3 regions of the Streptomyces sp. URMC 124 genome follow, and region 1 is predicted to be linked to each of the others. Evidence: riboswitches for the same ligand, from Rfam matches in the RefSeq annotation. Region 1 holds a riboswitch; each other region holds the start of a gene.
The links. A riboswitch is a leader RNA that binds a small molecule or an ion and turns the genes downstream of it on or off. The one in region 1 is predicted to bind cobalamin.
Positions count from the first base shown of each region.

Region 2: it holds a riboswitch for cobalamin, as region 1 does, so the genes downstream of both, ACSNOG_RS23105 (cobalamin biosynthesis protein) here and ACSNOG_RS22245 (ribonucleoside-diphosphate reductase subunit alpha) in region 1, are expected to answer to the same signal.
Region 3: it holds a riboswitch for cobalamin, as region 1 does, so the genes downstream of both, ACSNOG_RS00540 (CoA-acylating methylmalonate-semialdehyde dehydrogenase) here and ACSNOG_RS22245 (ribonucleoside-diphosphate reductase subunit alpha) in region 1, are expected to answer to the same signal.

Region 1 covers NZ_JBPQTS010000113.1:5,923-12,024, forward strand. Annotated here, with positions in the region: gene ACSNOG_RS22245 (ribonucleoside-diphosphate reductase subunit alpha) at 1-2,243, opposite strand, end outside; adenosylcobalamin-variant (AdoCbl-variant) riboswitch at 2,417-2,517, opposite strand; gene mctP (monocarboxylate uptake permease MctP) at 2,745-4,370, opposite strand; gene ACSNOG_RS22255 (DUF3311 domain-containing protein) at 4,367-4,624, opposite strand; gene ACSNOG_RS22260 (Gfo/Idh/MocA family protein) at 4,785-5,675, shown strand; gene ACSNOG_RS22265 (DJ-1/PfpI family protein) at 5,877-6,102, shown strand, end outside.
Region 2 covers NZ_JBPQTS010000120.1:12,113-18,214, forward strand. Annotated here, with positions in the region: gene ACSNOG_RS23080 (hypothetical protein) at 1-349, opposite strand, end outside; gene ACSNOG_RS23085 (alpha/beta hydrolase) at 461-1,588, opposite strand; gene ACSNOG_RS23090 (class II aldolase/adducin family protein) at 1,871-2,521, opposite strand; gene ACSNOG_RS23095 (anion permease) at 2,684-3,880, shown strand; gene ACSNOG_RS23100 (hypothetical protein) at 3,909-4,133, shown strand; cobalamin riboswitch at 4,301-4,420, shown strand; gene ACSNOG_RS23105 (cobalamin biosynthesis protein) at 4,549-5,514, shown strand; gene ACSNOG_RS23110 (cobyric acid synthase) at 5,544-6,102, shown strand, end outside.
Region 3 covers NZ_JBPQTS010000001.1:122,413-128,514, forward strand. Annotated here, with positions in the region: gene aceA (isocitrate lyase) at 1-177, opposite strand, end outside; gene ACSNOG_RS00535 (short-chain fatty acyl-CoA regulator family protein) at 470-1,888, shown strand; cobalamin riboswitch at 1,954-2,131, shown strand; gene ACSNOG_RS00540 (CoA-acylating methylmalonate-semialdehyde dehydrogenase) at 2,311-3,810, shown strand; gene ACSNOG_RS00545 (acyl-CoA dehydrogenase family protein) at 3,852-5,000, shown strand; gene ACSNOG_RS00550 (enoyl-CoA hydratase/isomerase family protein) at 4,997-6,102, shown strand, end outside.

The DNA.
Region 1 (6,102 bases):
AGGTAGTACGTCGTCTTGATGCCCTGCTTCCAGGCGTACGCGTACATCGAGCTGAGCTTGCCGATGGTGGGCGAGGCCATGAAGAGGTTCAGCGACTGGCTCTGGTCCAGGTACGGCGTACGGGCCGCGGCCATGTCGATCAGGGCGCGCTGCGGGATCTCCCAGGCGGTGCGGTAGAGGTCGCGCACCTCCTGCGGGATCCACTTCATGTCCTGGATCGAGCCGTTGGCCTCGGTCATCGCCTCGCGGGTGGCGCGGTCCCACACGCCGAGCTTCTTGAGGTCCTCCACCAGGTAGGTGTTGACCTGGAGGAACTCACCCGAGAGCGTCTCGCGCTTGAAGAGGTTGGAGACCTGCGGCTCGATGCACTCGTAGACGCCCGCGATGGAGGCGATGGTCGCCGTCGGGGCGATGGCGAGCAGCAGCGAGTTGCGCATGCCGACCTCGGCGATGCGGGCGCGCAGCGCCTCCCAGCGGTCCTCCCAGGCGGCCACGGCGTTGGGGTAGTGGTCCGGGTGGAGCACGCCGCGGGCGGTGCGGGTCGCGGACCAGGCCGGGTGCGGGCCGTGCCGCTCGGCGAGGTCGGCAGAGGCCTCGTAGGCCGCCAGCATGATCCGCTCGGAGATCTTGGTGGACAGCGCCTTCGCCTCGGCCGAGTCGAAGGCCATGCGCAGGCGGAAGAAGACGTCCTGCAGACCCATCAGGCCCAGGCCCACCGGGCGCCAGCGGCTGTTGGAGTTCCCGGCCTGCTCGGTCGGGTAGAAGTTGATGTCCACGACGCGGTCGAGGAAGGTGACGGCCGTGCGGACCGTGCGGTCCAGCTTCTCCCAGTCCATCTCGCCCTCGGCACCGAGGTGCTGCGCGAGGTTGACCGAGCCCAGGTTGCAGACCGCGGTCTCGCCGTCGTTCGTGACCTCGAGGATCTCCGTGCAGAGGTTCGAGGAGTGGACGACCGCGCCCTTCTCGGCCGTCTGGTTGGCGGTGCGGTTGGCGGCGTCCTTGAACGTCATCCAGCCGTTGCCGGTCTGCGCGAGGGTGCGCATCATGCGGGCGTAGAGCACGCGGGCCGGGATCTGCTTGACGGCCTTGCCCTCGGCCTCGTACTTGCGGTACGCGGCGTCGAACTCGTCGCCGTAGAGGTCGACCAGATCGGGCGTGTCGGCCGGGGAGAACAGCGACCACTCGGCGTCGGCCTCGACGCGGCGCATGAACTCGTCCGGGATCCAGTGCGCGATGTTGAGGTTGTGGGTGCGGCGGGCCTCCTCACCGGTGTTGTCGCGGAGCTCCAGGAACTCCTCGATGTCGGCGTGCCAGGTCTCCAGGTAGACGCAGGCCGCGCCCTTGCGGCGGCCGCCCTGGTTGACGGCGGCGACGGAGGCGTCGAGGGTGCGCAGGAACGGCACGATGCCGTTGGAGTGGCCGTTGGTGCCGCGGATCAGCGAGCCGCGCGAGCGGATGCGGCTGTACGACAGGCCGATGCCGCCGGCGTGCTTCGACAGGCGCGCCACCTGGTGGTAGCGGTCGTAGATCGAGTCCAGCTCGTCCAGCGGGGAGTCCAGCAGGTAGCAGGACGACATCTGCGGGTGGCGGGTGCCGGAGTTGAACAGCGTCGGGGAGGACGGCAGGTACGACAGGCTGCTCGTCAGGCCGTAGAGCTCGGCGACGTCGGCGACGGCGCGCTCGGAGTGGTCCTCGGCCAGGCCGCAGGCCACGCGCAGCAGGAAGTGCTGCGGGGTCTCGATCACGTTGCGGGTGATCGGGTGGCGCAGCAGGTAGCGGCTGTGCAGGGTGCGCAGGCCGAAGTAGCCGAAGCGGTCGTCGGCGCCGTCGGCGAGGGCCTTCTCGACCAGCTCGTCCAGGCGCGCGGCGTGACCGGCCACGAACGCGGCGGTGTCGTCCGCGATCAGGCCCTCGCGGTGGCCGACGGCGACCGAGGCGGAGAAGGACGTGGCGCCCTGGCCGGCGGCCTCCTCGGCGATCGCGCGGGTGAGCAGCCGGGCGGCGAGCTTGGAGTACTCGGGCTCCTCGGCGATCAGCCCGGCGGCGGCCTCGGTGGCGAGGGAGCGCAGCTCGGCCTCGTCCGAGTTCGCGCTCCGGCCCCGCAGTGCGGCGGCGGCGACCTTGCCCGGGTCGGTGGCGGGAAGGTCGGCGGTGAGGTCGGTCAGGGTGCGCAGCAGCGCGGTCCCGGGGCCGCCGGTCGCTTCCGCAGTCGCTGAGACCGGATCGGCGGGCGCGATGGTCACTGAGGCTCTCCCTCGCTCGGCTGGGTGGGGGCCGGCGGGAGGGCTCGACGGTCGCGCACGGGCACGCCTGATGGACCAGGGCATGCCTCGTAGGCGTCCGCCGGCCCAACCCGCGAGGCCCGGACGAATTCAACGCCCATAGCCGAGCCCAGGGCAGGCTCGGTGGAGGGCGGCTGCCGGCAGGTACTCGGACTCCTGCATGCGCGGCTTAACGGCATACATGCACCGTTGCGGGACAGTTCCGGATTTCCACCGGATTCCCCTGCGACGACAGCGAGGACGAGCATACATCTAGTGCCGCCCCCCGTACGCGCCCCCACATGTTGTGTCGCGCGGTAAGCGCATGGGTCGGAATGTGTTATCAGGCCCCGGTGTTGAGGGTGGGTCCGCAGGTCGGAGGGGTGCCGGGCGAGGGGCACGGCGAAGGGGCGTCACGCGCCCTCCAGAGGGGCGTGACGGCCCGGTCGGCTCCGCGGGGCGAGGGCCCCGCCGAGGGTCGCTCTAGTGGCCTCCAGGGGCCCCTGCGGTGGCCGGCGGGAGCTCGGCCTGCACCCCCGGGTCGCCGGCGTCCGCCGTGTAGTCCGCGGCGGCGGTCTCGTCCTTGCCGTCCGGCGCGCCGAGCGCCTTCAGGACGAAGGTCAGGACGATGACGACGATCACATTGAGCACGAAGGCCGTGAGCCCGATATAACCCTTTTCCCCGATAAGGGGGATGAGGTTGGTATTGCCGAAATGATCCTGCGTGGCGCTCGGCGTGTCGTACGCCTTCCAGGTGCCGTAGACCATGCCCGCGGCCCAGCCGGCCAGCAGGGCCCAGCGGTGGAACCAGCGGGTGAAGAGGCCGCCCACGAGAGCGGGGACCGTCTGCAGGATCCAGATGCCACCGAGCAGCTGGAAGTTGATGGCGACGGTCTTGTCCATGGTGAGGACGAAGACGAGCGCGCCGACCTTCACCAGCAGCGACGCGAGCTTGGAGACCTTCGCCTCGTGCCCGGGCGAGGCGTCCGGCCGGATGAAGTCCTTGTAGATGTTGCGGGTGAAAAGGTTCGCCGCTGCGATCGACATGATCGCGGCCGGGACCAGGGCACCGATGCCGATGGCCGCGAAGGTCACGCCCGTGAACCAGTCCGGGAACATGTCCTCGAACAGCTGGGGGATCGCGAGCTGCCCGTTCTTCACCTTGATCCCGGCGGCGATGGCCATGAAGCCGAGCATCGCCAGCAGGCCCAGCATCAGGGAGTACAGCGGCAGGATCGTCGTATTGCGGCGGATGACGTTGCGGCCTTTGCTGGAGAGAACCGCAGTCACCGAGTGGGGGTAGAGGAAGAGCGCCATCGCGGAGCCGAGCGCGAGCGTGGCGTACGCCCACTGCGCGTCGGGCCCGCTCACCAGGGCGCCGCGCGGCTTGCCGGTCTCCGGGTTCTTCACCGCGAACGCTTCGCCCGCCTTGCTGAAGATGTGGTCGAAACCACCCAGCTTGATCGGGATGTAGATGATCGCCACGATGATCACGATGTAGATCAGCGCGTCCTTGACGAAGGCGATCAGCGCGGGCGCCCGCAGCCCGGAGGAGTAGGTGTAGGCCGCGAGCACGCCGAAGGCGATGAGCAGCGGCAGGTCCTTCATGAACCAGTTCGACCCGCCGCCCACGCCCAGCACGTCCAGGACCGCCTGTATGCCCACCAGCTGCAGCGCGATGTACGGCATCGTCGCGAGGATGCCGGTGAGCGCGAGGGCGAGCGACAGGCCCTTCGAGCCGAAGCGGCCGCGGACGAAGTCCGACGACGTCACGTAGCCGTGCTTGTGGGAGACCGACCACAGGCGGGGCAGGAAGGTGAAGACCAGCGGGTAGCACAGGATCGTGTACGGCACCGCGAAGAAGCCGGCCGCACCGCCCGCGTAGATCGCCGCCGGGACGGCCACGAACGTGTACGCGGTGTAGAGGTCACCGCCGAGCAGGAACCAGGTGACCCAGGTGCCGAACGAGCGGCCGCCCAGCCCCCACTCGTCGAGGTTGTCCGCATTCTCGGCCCGCCGCCACTTCGAGGCCATGAAGCCCATGACCGTCACGGCGAGGAAGAAGAAGATGAAGACGGCGAGGGCCACGCCGTTGACGCCGTCCTTCACCGCCGCTCACCCGCCTTGCGGGCCCGCTCCTGGCGCCGCACGAGCACGTAGGCGACGGCGGTGAGCAGGGTCGATATCGGCACCCACAGCATCTGGTACCAGTAGAAGAGGGGGATGCCGATGAAAGCGGGCCCGGTCCGGGCGTAGGAGTCCACCCACAGCATCGCGACGAACGGGACGGCGAGGCACAGCCCCGCCACGGCGAGGGGCGCGGTGACGACCGCCCTCCTGCCGCCCTCCGGTGGTTCCGTCATGGTGGTGACTCCCCCCTGTGTGATCACTGCGTGATGCGCAGGAAATCTAGGTGAGGGCCCCGCCGACCGTCACCCCCTGTCCGCATATCGGTATGACAACGTCATCAGCGCTGTTGAAAAGACGTTCCGTTTATGGTGAGTTGGTGGACATGGAGCGTCCTTGAAGTGGGCGGTCGCCGGCAGCGGCGAGGTCGTGCGGCGCCGTGTACTGCCGGCCCTGCGCGGTCTGGGCGAGGAGGCGGCGTACGTCTGGAGCCGGGATCCGGAGCGCGCCGCCCGGACGGCGGCGGAGCACGGGGTGCCCGCGGGCGGTGACGACCTCGGCCGGCTCACGGCCGCCGACGCGGTGTACGTGGCCACGCCGGTCGCCGCGCACGTCCCCCTCGCGCTCCACGCGCTGCGCGCCGGCTGTCACGTGCTGGTCGAGAAGCCCCTGGCGGGCGCGCTCGGCGGCGGGGGCGCGCTGGCGGCGGAAGCGGAACGGGCGGGTCTGTGCGCGGGGGTGGCCTACCCCCGCCGGCTGGGGCCGGCCGCACGGCAGCTGCGCGAGGCGCTGACGGCGTGCGCGCCCGCGCGCGTGCGGATCACCTTCAGCGCCCCCTTCGACCCGGCGCCCGGGCACTGGCGCACGGACCCGGCCGTGGGCGGCGGCGTCCTCGCCGACGCGGGCAGCCCCCGTCTGGACCTGCTGCTGGCGGTGCTGGGTCCGCCCGCGCGCGTGGGCGCGCGCTTCGGCCGCAGGTTCGCCGCCGGAGCCGAGCGGCGCGCCCACCTCTCCCTCGGCTGGGCGTCGGGCACGTCGGCGGAGTGCCGCTTCGCCTGGGCGAGTGGTCCCGGGCGGGACCGCCTGGACGTCACCGCCGGGGGACGCTTCCTGGCGCTCGACCCGCTGGACGCGGAGCTCGCCCCCAACCCGCACGCACCGCTGATCGCCGACTTCGCGGCGGCCGTGCGGGAGGGGCGGGAGCCCGCCTGCCCGGTGGTGGACGCCGTCGTCGTGGACGACGTCATCACGGCGGCCTGCTGGGCGGCGCGCTTCCGCAACGAGTGAACGGACAACCGCGGCAACCGGGATGACCACCGCGACTGGGGAGCAGTGGGTGTGACACGGGTGGAACCGGTACCGCTGCGGCCGATGGCAGGAAAGGTGGGACAAACGTCCTTGTGAGGGGACGAGTGACCTCGCATGCTGATCAATGCGGCCGGCGCGGCCCGCCCGGTCGCAACGATCACGATCTGTGGGGGTTTCCACATGAGTGCGTCAACCGGTCCCAGCCGACGGGGACTTCTGGGGACGGCGGTGGCCGGAGCGGTGGGGGCGGGCCTCGCAACGGCGGGGGCCGCGACGCCGGCGTTCGCCGCGCGGGCCGCGGGCGGCGACGCGACCGGTTCCGGCGAGCGCACCGTCGCGCTGCTGCTCTTCGAGGGGTTCACCGCGCTCGATGCGATCGGCCCGTACGAGGTGCTGTGCCGGCTGC
Region 2 (6,102 bases), on a different contig from region 1:
GCTCGACGAGCCCGGCGAGGCGGGCGTGGTCCCAGTCGGTGCGCGCCTGGTGGGGCGTCAGGCCCAGGGCCGCGGCGGCCCGCTCGGCCGTCTCCGCGGAGAGCCCCCCGGCGGTGCCGGGGCGCAAGGTGGCGCCGCGGCCGCGCTCGTCCGCCGCCCAGCGGGCCACACGGACCGCGCCGGTCAGGCAGCTTCTCGCCTGCCGGGCCAGCTCCGCCGGTGCCGGCGTGCCGGCGGGCGGGCGGGGCGCCGGGCGGGAGCCTCGGTTCGCCACGGCCCGGCGGGCAGAGGCGATCGGCTGTCGGGGGACAAGTCTGAGCCGGGAGTCGCGCGGAGTACGGGACGTCACAGGAGCAGTCTTGCCGCTGCCGCTCCGAAAACCCAATCGGAATCAATTGTCCAGCCGTCCACCATTCACTTCCTGCCGCTGGATCAGGGCTGCTTGGAGGCTGTGAGGGCGTCACATCAAGGGGATGAGGAACCTCCGCAGGGCCTCCTCGTAACGCCCCGGGGCGGCATTCCACATCGCGGCGTGCGGGGCCCGGCGGACGGTGTGCAGGACGATCAGATCGGGGCGGGCGGCCGCGAGTTCGCGTGAGGTGCGCCACGGTGCGACGGAGTCGTCGGGGCCGTGGGCGAGGAGGACGGGCAGGGTCAGCCGGGCCGGGTCCCGGACCCTGTCGAGCCCGTCGGGGGCCATTCCGGTCCGGCCACGGGCGGCGTGCAGGGCGAGCGGCAGCAGCGGGGCGGGCACGCCGCGGGCGGCGGCCAGGGAGTGCAGGGCGGCCGACCAGTCGAGGACGGGCGAATCCATGACCAGGCCACTGATGTACGGGCGCAGCGCGGGGTCGCCGGCGGCGAGCAGCGCCATGGTGGCGCCGGTGGACCAGCCGTGGAGGACGATACGGCGGGCGCCCTGGGCCAGGGCATAACGGACGGCAGCGGCGAGATCATGCCATTCGGTGAGCCCGAAACGGCTGATTCCGTCCGGTGGCCGGGGAGCTCCGGGATCACCCCGGTAGGCGACGTCGAGGACCGGCAGCCGCAGCCGGTGCAGGAGCGGCATGACGACCATGGGGTGCTCGCGGGTGGCGCACAGGCCGTGCACGGTGATCACCCAGGTGTCGCGGGCGGCCGGCAGGAACCAGGCGGGCAGCGGTCCCAGCTCGCCCGGGACCACGACGTCGGCGTGGTCGAGGCCGAGGGCGTCGCGGGGGTTGCCGGCGTGCAGCTGCGGCGTCAGCCACACCCGGTCGCCGGGCTCGGGCACGCCGCGCGTGACGCGCTCCAGGCGGCGCACGACGCCGTCGGCGGCGTGCGGCACGTCCTGGAGGACCGAGCCGACGACGGCGTGCAGGCCGCTGCCGGTCAGCCCGTACGTGCCCGGGCGCAGCGAGGCCTGGTGGCGGGTGAGGGTGATGCGGTCGCCGTCGACGGAGTGGACGGCCAGCCGCGGCTGATCGGGCGGCGGCCGGCCGGGAGCGGCCCGCAGTGCGGCGTCGGAGGCGTACCGCCCGGCCGCCAGGGCTGCTGCGCCGGCACCGATCGCTGTGACGGCGGCCACGGCCGCCCTGGTCCGTATGCCCATGACTTCCAGTGTGGGCGGCACGGGCGACGACGGCCAGTGGGCACGAGGCGCCTGCCGGCGGGGGGCTTGCCGTGGTGGCGGGCGGCGGTCGCAGAGCCGGGCGCGACCGCGGCCGGAGGGTCGCGCCTCCGCCACGACGCGCCGCCCGGGCGGTGCCGGACCTGCCGCCGGGACGGCACCGCTGGGCACCGCCGCGGTGGGAACTCGCCGTGGCGGCGGGGGTCGGGCGTGGTGGAGGTCACGGCCAGGGTGGCCGCAGCCCCGCCCGCAGGGGCTCGGGCCCTACGGGCGGCCGTAGCCGCGGAGCTTTTCCTGGGCCCGGGCCGCCTGGGTGGGGGTGAGGAGCGTCGGGGTGCGGCCGGGGACGGAGGAGGCGGTGAGCCAGACCCGGCACATCCACTCCAGCTGCGCGGTGCGGTCGTAGGCCTGGTCGAGGCCGTCACCGTACGTGAGGGTGCCGTGGTTGCGCAGGAGGCAGCCGGTGCGGCCTTCGAGGGCTTCCAGGGCGTGCGCGGCCAGCTCGTCGCTGCCGTAGAGCGCGTAGGGCGCCACCCGCACCGGGCCGCCGAGCGCGCCGGCCATGTAGTGGATGAGGGGCAGCTCGTCGACGAGCGTGGAGACGGCCGTCGCGTGCACGGCGTGGGTGTGCACGATCGCGGCGGCGCCGGTGGCGCGGTAGACCGCGAGGTGCAGGGGCAGCTCGCTGGTGGGCGCCAGATCGCCCAGGAGCGGGCGGCCCTCCATGTCGACGGCCACCACGTCGCGCGCGGTCAGCCGGTCGTACGGGATGCCGCTCGGGGTGACCACGACCGCGTCCCCGGCCCGCGCGGAGACGTTTCCCGAGGTGCCCACCACCAGGCCGTCGGCCGTGGTGCGGCGAGCCGTGGCCACGACCTCGGCCCACACCCGGCGGATCTCTTCGCTCTCCTTCATCCGTCGCTCCATCCGTCCCTCGGTCCGTCCCTCGATCCGTCCTGCCATCCGTCCCCCACCTCCGGTTCGCGTCACTGATCGGCCCGGCCCAGTTCACCTTCCGTTCACCCAGGGTCTTTACGGTCCAGGCTGTACTGACCATCGAGCTGATTGCCTGGGTGAATGGAACACATCACGCTTCTCATCGGGATCGTGATCGTCACGGCCTTGGTGTTCGACTTTACGAACGGCTTCCACGACACGGCCAACGCCATGGCCACCACCATCTCCACCGGCGCCCTCAAGCCCAAGACCGCGGTGGCGATGTCGGCGGTCCTCAACCTCGTCGGAGCGTTCCTGTCCGTCGAGGTGGCCAAGACCATCTCCGGGGGAATCATCGATGAGACCGCCGGCATCAGACCCGAAGTGATCTTCGCGGGTCTGGTGGGCGCCATCGTCTGGAACCTGCTGACCTGGCTCGCCGGGCTCCCCTCCAGCTCCTCGCACGCCCTCTTCGGCGGTCTGATCGGTGCGACGGTCGTCGCCGTCGGCTTCGACGCGGTCAACACCGACAAGGTCGTCATGAAGGTCCTGATCCCGGCCGTCGCCGCGCCGCTCGTGGCCGGCATCGCCGCCTGGTGCGCGACCCGGCTCACCTACCGGCTCACGCGCGGCCGCGACGAGCAGGAGACCGCCAAGGGCTACCGCGCCGGGCAGATCGCCTCGGCCGCCCTGGTCTCCCTGGCCCACGGCACCAACGACGCCCAGAAGACCATGGGTGTGATCACCCTCGCGCTCGTCGCCGGCGGCGTCGTCGCCCCGCACGCCGACCCGCCCATGTGGGTCATCGTCTCCGCGGGCCTGGCCATCGCGCTCGGTACGTACCTGGGCGGCTGGCGCATCATCCAGACCCTCGGCAAGGGCCTCACCGACATCAAGCCCGCCCAGGGCTTCGCCGCGCAGACCGGCGCCGCGACCGTGATCCTCGCCTCCTCCCACATCGGCTTCGCCCTCTCCACCACCCAGGTCTGCTCCGGCTCGATCATGGGCGCCGGCCTCGGCCGCAAGGGCGGCGTCGTGCGCTGGTCGACCGCCGGCCGCATGGTGATGGCCTGGGGCCTGACCCTGCCCGCCGCGGGCCTGGTCGCCGGTGGCGCCGCTCTCCTCGCCGACCAGGGCGACTGGGGCGTCGCGGCCGTCGCCGTCCTCGGCCTCGCCGTCTCCGGTGCGATCTGGCTGGCCTCGCGCCGCAAGCCCGTCACCCACGACGACCTGGACTCGCGCGACACCGCCGCCGACGCCGAGCCGGCCGGTGTCATCACCGCCGCCCTGCAGGCCGTCGCCCCGCCGCCGGCCGGCCCCGCCGCCGCGGCGGGCTGAGGCTCCCAAGGCTTAAGGAAGAAACAGCATGCACATCGACTGGGCAGCTCTCGGCCAGGTCTTCGGCGTCAGCCTCGTGGTGACGGTCGGCCTGGTGGGCATCTTCACCCTCGGCATCGTCGGCACCTCGCCCCGTGCGGGGGGCCCGGCGGACCCGGGCGCGGGTACGCTCGCGCGGCGCTCGGGGGCGTACGCCTGCTTCGCCGTGTGCGCGGCGGCCGTGGGCTACGGCATCTACTTGATCGTGGCGTAACCCTCACCCGCTCCGCTCCGACCGGCCGGGATCCCTCAGGGGGTCCCGGCCGGTCGGCGTTCGGTGCGCCGCTGCGGCCCGGGCGTCCGCGACTCGTCCCAGGTCAGAAGTGAGTTGACGGCGCACGCGGCGCATGGTGGACTTCCGGAGCCAAACGGCGACAGCAGAGGAAGCCGGTGTGAATCCGGCGCGGTCCCGCCACTGTCACCGGGGAGCGTCTCCCCCACGCGATGCCACGGCGGCGAGCCGGAAGGCCGGGGCGGCGTAGATCCGGGAGCCAGGAGACTCTGGTCGCCGGTCACGTCGAGCCAGGGCGCGGACCCTGAGTGAGGACACATCGTCATGCCCGGCGCCCGCCACCGAACGCCCCGCACACTCCCCTCTCCCCACCGAGGCGTGACGGCGGTCTGAGCCGATGCGTGCCGATCCCATCGGTTTCGCGTGCGGCGCCGCCCTCGGCTTCCTCGGTGACCGCGTCCTGGGCGACCCCCGCCGCGGCCACCCCGTGGCGGCGTTCGGCCGTGCCGCGCAGGCCGTGGAGCAGCGCCTGTGGCGCGACCACCGCGGCCACGGTGCCGCGCACGCCCTGCTGTGCGCGGGCGGCGCCGCCGCCGGTGCCGCCCTGCTGGCCCGCGCCGCGCGCGCTTCCCGCCCCGCCGACATCGCCCTGACCGCCGTCGCGACCTGGGCCGTGCTGGGCGGCACCTCCCTGGGCCGCGAGGCCCGCGCCATCGGCGGCGCGCTCGCCGCCGGTGACGTCGACGTCGCCCGGGAGCGACTGCCGCACCTGTGCGGGCGCGACCCGCAGGCCCTGGACGGGCAGCAGATCGCCCGCGCCGTCGTGGAGTCCGTGGCCGAGAACACCTCCGACGCCGTCGTCGGCGCGCTGGTGTGGGGCGCCCTGGGGGGCGTGCCGGGGCTCGTCGGCTTCCGGGCGGTGAACACGCTCGATGCGATGGTGGGCCACAAGTCCCCCCGCTACCGCCGTTTCGGCTGGGCCTCGGCCCGTCTCGACGACGTCGCCGGCTGGCCCGGCGCCCGCCTGACCGCGGCCCTCGCCGTCCTCGCGGGCCCGGATCCGCGCGGCGCCTGGCGGGTGGCCCGGCGGGACGCCTCCCGCCACCCCAGCCCCAACGCGGGCCCCGTCGAGGCGGCGTTCGCGGGAGCGCTCGGCGTGCGGCTCGGCGGCACCCTGGCGTACGCGGGCCGCGTCGAGCACCGGCCCGTGCTGGGCGCGGAGAACCGCCCGGTGGCGACGGACGACATCGAGCGCGCGGTACGCCTCTCGCGCCGGGTGTCCTTCCTGGCCCTGGGAACGGCCGTCGTGGGCAGGCTCTCTGTCGGAAGCTTCGCACGGTACGCACGGAGGAGGAGCCGGTGACGGCTGACAGGAGCGGGCCGCGGGGCCCGCTGGGCGGGGGCCTGCTGGTGGCCGGCACCACCTCGGACGCGGGCAAGAGCGTGGTGACGGCCGGCATCTGCCGCTGGCTGGCCCGCAAGGGCGTCAAGGTCGCGCCGTTCAAGGCGCAGAACATGTCGCTCAACTCCTTCGTGACGCGCGAGGGCGCGGAGATAGGCCGGGCACAGGCCATGCAGGCGGCCGCGGCCCGCGTGGAGCCGAGCGCCCTCATGAACCCGGTGCTGCTCAAGCCCGGCGGCGACCGCAGCAGCCAGGTCGTGCTGATGGGCAAGCCGGTGGGCGAGCTCAGCGCGCGCGGCTACCACGCGGGCCGCCAGGAGCAGCTGTTCGGCACGGTGACGGAGTGCCTGGAGGAGCTGCGGCGCACGCACGACGCGGTGATCTGCGAGGGCGCCGGCAGCCCGGCCGAGATCAACCTGCGGCGCAGCGACATCGTCAACATGGGCATCGCCCGGGCGGCCCGGCTGCCCGTGGTCGTGGTCGGCGACATCGACCGCGGCGGCGTCTTCGCGTCGTTCTTCGGCACGACCGCCCTGCTCTCGCCCGAGG
Region 3 (6,102 bases), on a different contig from region 1:
CAGCTGCCGCCACAGGCGCTCGGCGCCGCGGCGGGCCAGGGTGTGCTCTTCGCGGACGCTGCCGGACAGCCGGAGGACGTCCTCCGCGGTGTAGGTGCGTTCGATGCCCTTCCAGCGGGGGTCGGTCGCCCACCGCTCCGCCAGTGCTTCCGCCGCCGTCGTCCGTGCCTGGGTCATGGTCGTCTCCCGTCGGTGCTGGGTTCTGTGAATCCTGCGAAGGGAAGCCGCTCTCCCTGTGTTGTCGTGGCCCGCCGTGCCGCGACCGGGTACGCAAAGGCTCTGTCGGTCCCGGGTTCTGCGTGACCCCGGCCTGATTCCGGCTGGTTCCGCCGGGCCGCACTACGACTCTGGCAGTGGCACTGCGTGCCATCAAGCCTGGCCCTCTGTCAAGTGTTGCGAATCTTCCCCGCACGTTTCGCCAAGTCTGCGAAGGTTCAATTCCCCATCCGAACGCGGACAGGAGTCGACGGTGAGCAAGACCTATGCGGGTGCCCGGCTGCGGAGGCTGCGCGAGGAGCGGCGGCTGAGCCAGGCCGAGTTCGCCCGCGTGCTGGGGATATCCCCGAGCTACCTGAACCAGATGGAGCACGACTCCCGTCCGCTGACCGTCCCCGTCCTGCTGCGGCTGACCGAGGCGTTCGGCGTCGACCCCGCCTTCTTCTCCGACGCCGGCACCACGCGGGTCCTCGCCGACCTGCGGGAAGCGCTCGCCGACGACCTCTCCGCCGCCCGCGTCTCGCCGTCGGAGCTGTCCGAGCTCGCCTCGCGCCTGCCCGCGGTCGCAGCCGTCCTGCTCGACCTCGGCCGCCGCAACCAGGCCCTGACCGAGCGCCTGGCGGAGGCCGCCGACGGCCGGGGCGGCAGCGGCGGCGCGGGCCCGGCCGCGCCCCGCTCTCCCCACGAGGAGGTCCGGGAGTTCTTCTACCGCCGCCAGAACTACCTCCACGACCTCGACACCGCGGCGGAGGAACTGGCCGCCGGCATGGGCGTCCGCCCCGGCGGAGTGCTCCCGGCCCTGGCCGGGCGCCTCGCGCAGCACCACGCCGTCCGGCTGGCCACGGACTCCGGCCGCCTCCACCACTACGATCCCGCGCGCCGGACCCTGCACCTCTCCGGCCGGCTCCGCCCCGGTCAGCGGGCCTTCCGCATGGCCACGCAACTGGCGCTGCTCGAATTCGCCGGGGAGCTGTCCGCGCTCGCCTCCGAGGACTACGAAGAGGGCTCGGCCGCGTGGTCGCTCGCGCGCATCGGCATCGCCAACTACGTGGCCGCAGCGCTGGTCCTGCCGTACGCCGCCTTCCACGCGACGGCGGAGGAGCTGCGTTACGACATCGAGCGGCTCACCGACCACTTCGGCGTCGGCTACGAGACGGTCTGCCACCGGCTCAGCACGCTCCAGCGGCCGCGGCTGCGGGGCGTGCCCTTCTCGTTCGTCCGCGTGGACCGCGCGGGCAACATGTCCAAGCGCCAGTCGGCGACCGGCTTCCACTTCTCGCGGGCGGGTGGCACGTGCCCGCTGTGGAACGTCTACGAGGCCTTCGCCGCCCCCGGGCGCATCCACGTCCAGATCGCCGCCATGCCCGACGGGCAGCGCTACCTGTGGACCGCCCGCACCGTCACCCGTCAGCGCGGGGGGTGGGGCGAGCCCGGCAAGACGTTCGCCATCGGGCTCGGCTGCGAGATCCGGCACGCCGCCCGGCTCGTCTACTCCGACGGGCTCGACCTCGGCAACGCCTCCGCGGCCACGCCCATCGGCATGGGCTGCCGCATCTGCGAACGCCTCGACTGCCCGCAGCGGGCCGTGCCGCCGCTCGGCCGCACCCTCGCGATCGACGAGAACAGCAGCACGTTCGTGCCGTATCCGGTGGCAGAGGACGGGGCCCGGTGAGAAGGGGGCCGGTGAGAAGGCGCCGCAAAAACCGGGGTGGACTTACTAGGACGTCCAACTATATGTTCGTGACCAAGGCCCGCGGTGCAGGGAAGCCGGTGCGATTCCGGCACGGTCCCGCCACTGTGACCGGGGAGTGTGCCGTCGACAGCACGCCACTGACGCGATGTTCCATGCGTCGGGAAGGCTGGCGGCGCGCGGTGATCCGGGAGTCAGGATACCGGCCGCGGGGTGTTCCGTGTTGTCCACGAGGATGGAGCAGACACGCATGGCACCGGTCCGTGTTCACGACCACGACCCTGGTGATCCGGCGGAGCGCGCGCACCCGAGCGCGCACGCGTAGCTCCTCCCGGAGCCGCGTGGCCCCAGGAGCCCCCATGCCCATCCCCGGATCTCACCTGACCTGACGAGAGCAGGCTTCCATGGTCCGTGAACTGACACATTTCATCGGCGGTAAGCACACGCCCGGAACGTCGGGGCTCTTCACCGACGTGTACGACCCCAACACCGGTGCCGTACAGGCCCGGGTGCCCCTGGCCGGGCACGAGGAGACCACCGCCGCGATCGCCGGTGCGGCGGCCGCCCAGCCGGAGTGGGGCGAGTGGAACCCGCAGCGCCGCGCCCGCGTCCTGCTGCGGTTCCTGCAGCTGGTCGACGGCGAACGGGAGGCGCTGGCCCGCCTGCTGTCGGCCGAGCACGGCAAGACGATCGCCGACGCCCACGGCGACCTCCAGCGCGGCCTGGAGGTCGTCGAGTTCGCCGCCGGCATCCCGCACCTGCTCAAGGGCGAGTTCACGGACAACGCCGGTACGGGCATCGACGTCCACTCGCTGCGCAGCCCCCTCGGCGTCACCGCCGGCATCACCCCCTTCAACTTCCCCGCGATGATCCCGCTGTGGAAGGCCGCACCCGCCCTCGCGTGCGGGAACGCGTTCGTCCTCAAGCCCTCCGAGCGCGACCCGTCCGTACCTCTGCGGCTCGCGGAGCTCTTCCTGGAGGCGGGGCTGCCGCCGGGCGTCTTCAACGTGGTCAACGGCGGCAAGGAGGCCGTCGAAACCCTGCTGGAGGACCCCAGGGTGCAGGCTGTCGGCTTCGTCGGCTCCACGCCGATCGCCGCGCACATCTACGCCACCGCCGCGGCCCGCGGCAAGCGCGCCCAGTGCTTCGGCGGCGCCAAGAACCACATGATCGTGATGCCGGACGCCGACCTCGACCAGGTGGCCGACGCCCTGATCGGCGCGGGGTACGGGTCGGCGGGCGAGCGCTGCATGGCGATCTCCGTCGCCGTCCCCGTCGGCGAGGAGACCGCGGACGCCCTGGTCGCCAAGCTCAAGGAGCGCATCGGCGCGCTGCGCATCGGCCGCTCCGACGACCCGGACGCCGACTTCGGCCCGCTGGTGAGCCGGGAGGCCCTCGACCGCATGCGCCGCTACGTGGACATCGGCACCACGGAGGGCGCCGAACTGGTCGTGGACGGCCGCGGTTTCGTCCTGCCCGGCCACGAGAACGGCTTCTTCGCCGGAGCGACCCTCTTCGACCGCGTCTCGACGAGCATGCGCGTCTACCGGGAGGAGATCTTCGGCCCGGTGCTCTGCATCGTCCGCGCCGCGAACTACGAGGAGGCCCTGCGGCTGCCCAGCGAGCACCCCTACGGAAACGGCGTGGCGATCTTCACCCGGGACGGGGACACCGCGCGGGACTTCACCCGCCGGGTGAACACCGGCATGGTCGGCGTCAACGTGCCCATCCCCGTACCGGTGGCGTACCACACCTTCGGCGGCTGGAAGCGCTCCGGCTTCGGCGACCTCAACCAGCACGGCCCGGACGCGATCCGCTTCTACACCCGTACGAAAACCGTCACCTCGCGCTGGCCCTCCGGGGTCAAGGAGGGCGCGAGCTTCACCCTTCCCACGATGCGGTGATGACGGCGGTGACGACGGTGACAACGACCACGACCAGGAACATGACCGGCACCATGCTCTCCGAGGAGCAGCTGGCGATCGCCGAGACGACGCTGGACTTCGCCGAGGAACACCTCGCCCCGCACGCCGTCGCCTGGGACCAGGGCAAGCACTTCCCGGTCGACGTCCTGCGCAAGGGCGCGGACCTCGGGCTCGGCGGCGTCTACGTCCGCGAGTCCTCCGGAGGCTCCGGCCTGACCCGCTCCGACGGCGTCGTGATCTTCGAGACGCTGGCCACCGGCTGCCCGTCCATCGCCGGCTACCTCTCCATCCACAACATGGTCGCCTGGATGATCGACCGCTACGGCGACGAGGCCCAGCGTGCCCGCCTGCTCCCGGCCCTGTGCTCCATGGACTTCCTGGGCAGCTACTGCCTGACCGAACCGGGCGCCGGGTCCGACGCGGCCGCGCTGCGCACGCGCGCCGAGCGCGACGGCGACCACTACGTCCTCACGGGCGTCAAGCAGTTCATCTCCGGCGCGGGCACCTCGCACGTCTACATCGTGATGGCCCGCACCGGCGAGCCGGGCCCCCGGGGCGTCACGGCCTTCGTCGTCGAACGCGACGACCCCGGGCTGTCCTTCGGCCCCGACGAGAAGAAGATGGGCTGGAACGCCCAGCCCACCCGCCAGGTCGTCCTCGACGGCGTGCGCGTCCCGGCCGGCCGCCGGCTCGGCGCCGAGGGCGACGGCTTCCGCATCGCCATGCACGGACTCAACGGCGGCCGCCTCGGCATCGCCGCCTGCTCCCTCGGCGGGGCGCAGAGCGCGCTCCACCGCAGCCTGGCCTACCTCGCGGACCGCGAGGCGTTCGGAGCGCCGCTGCTCCACGCGCAGGCCCTGCAGTTCGAGCTCGCCGACATGGCGACCGAGCTGGCGGCCGCCAGAGCGCTCGTCCGCCAGGCGGCGGAGGCCCTGGACCAACGGCTCCCGCAGGCTGCGCAGCTGTGCGCGATGGCCAAGCGGTTCGCCACCGACACCGGCTTCGCAGTGGCCGACAAGGCCCTCCAGTTGCACGGCGGCTACGGCTACCTCAGCGAATACGGCATCGAGAAGATCGTCCGCGATCTCAGGGTGCACCGGATCCTGGAAGGAACGAACGAGATCATGCGCCTCATCGTGGCCCGCGGACTGACGGGCGCCGTCCGATGACGCCGGACCGCACCGGCTCCGCCACCTCCGCCGACTCCACCGACTCGACCGACTCCACCGACCGCACCCTGCTGCGGACCGACGACGTGCTGCGGACGGACGACGTCCTGCTGCACACCGAAGGATGCGCGGCCTACATCACCCTCAACCGCCCCGAGGCCCTCAACGCCCTCACCCACGCCATGGTGCTCCGCATCGGTGAGGCCCTGGCCGAATGGGAGAAGGACCCCGCCGTCGGGACCGTGGTCATCACGGGCGCGGGCGAGCGCGGGCTGTGCGCCGGCGGCGACATCCGCTCCATCCACGAGTGCGCGCGCACCGGAGGGTCCGCGTCGGCGGACTTCTTTCGCGACGAGTACCGGCTCAACGCCCTGATCGCCCGCTATCCCAAGCCGTACGTGGCCGTCATGGACGGCATCGTCATGGGTGGCGGCGTCGGCGTCTCCGCGCACGGCAGCGTACGGATCGTCACCGAGCGCTCGCGGGTGGCCATGCCCGAGACGGGCATCGGCCTCGTCCCCGACGTCGGGGGCACGTACCTCCTCGGACTGGCCCCCGGTGAGCTGGGCACCCATCTGGCCCTGACCGGTGCCGTCGTGGGCGCGGCGGACGCCCTGCTGTGCGGGCTCGCGGACCACTACGTCCCGTCGGAGCAGCTGCCCGGGCTGGTCGGGGACCTGGCGCTGAAGCCGGTGCACGACGTCCTCGCCGCGTACGTCCGCCCTGCGCCGCCCGGCCTGCTGGACGACGCGCGGGAGTGGATCGACCACTGCTACGCGGCGGACACGGTCGAGGAGATCGTGGACCGGCTGCTGGGCTGCGGTGTGCCCGCGGCCCGGGACGCCGCGGGTGCGCTCGCCGCCAAGTCGCCCACCGCCGTGAAGGTGACGCTCGCCGCCCTGCGCCGCGCGCGGGAACTCGGGCCGCTGGAGCGGGTCCTGGAGCAGGAGTACCGCATCTCCTGCGCGGCGCTGACCTCGCCGGACCTCGTCGAGGGCATCCGCGCCCAGGTGATCGACAAGGACCGTGACCCCAGGTGGTCCCCCGCCACGCTCGCCGAGGTGAGCGAAGCGGACGTGGCCCGGTACTTCGCGCCGCTGGG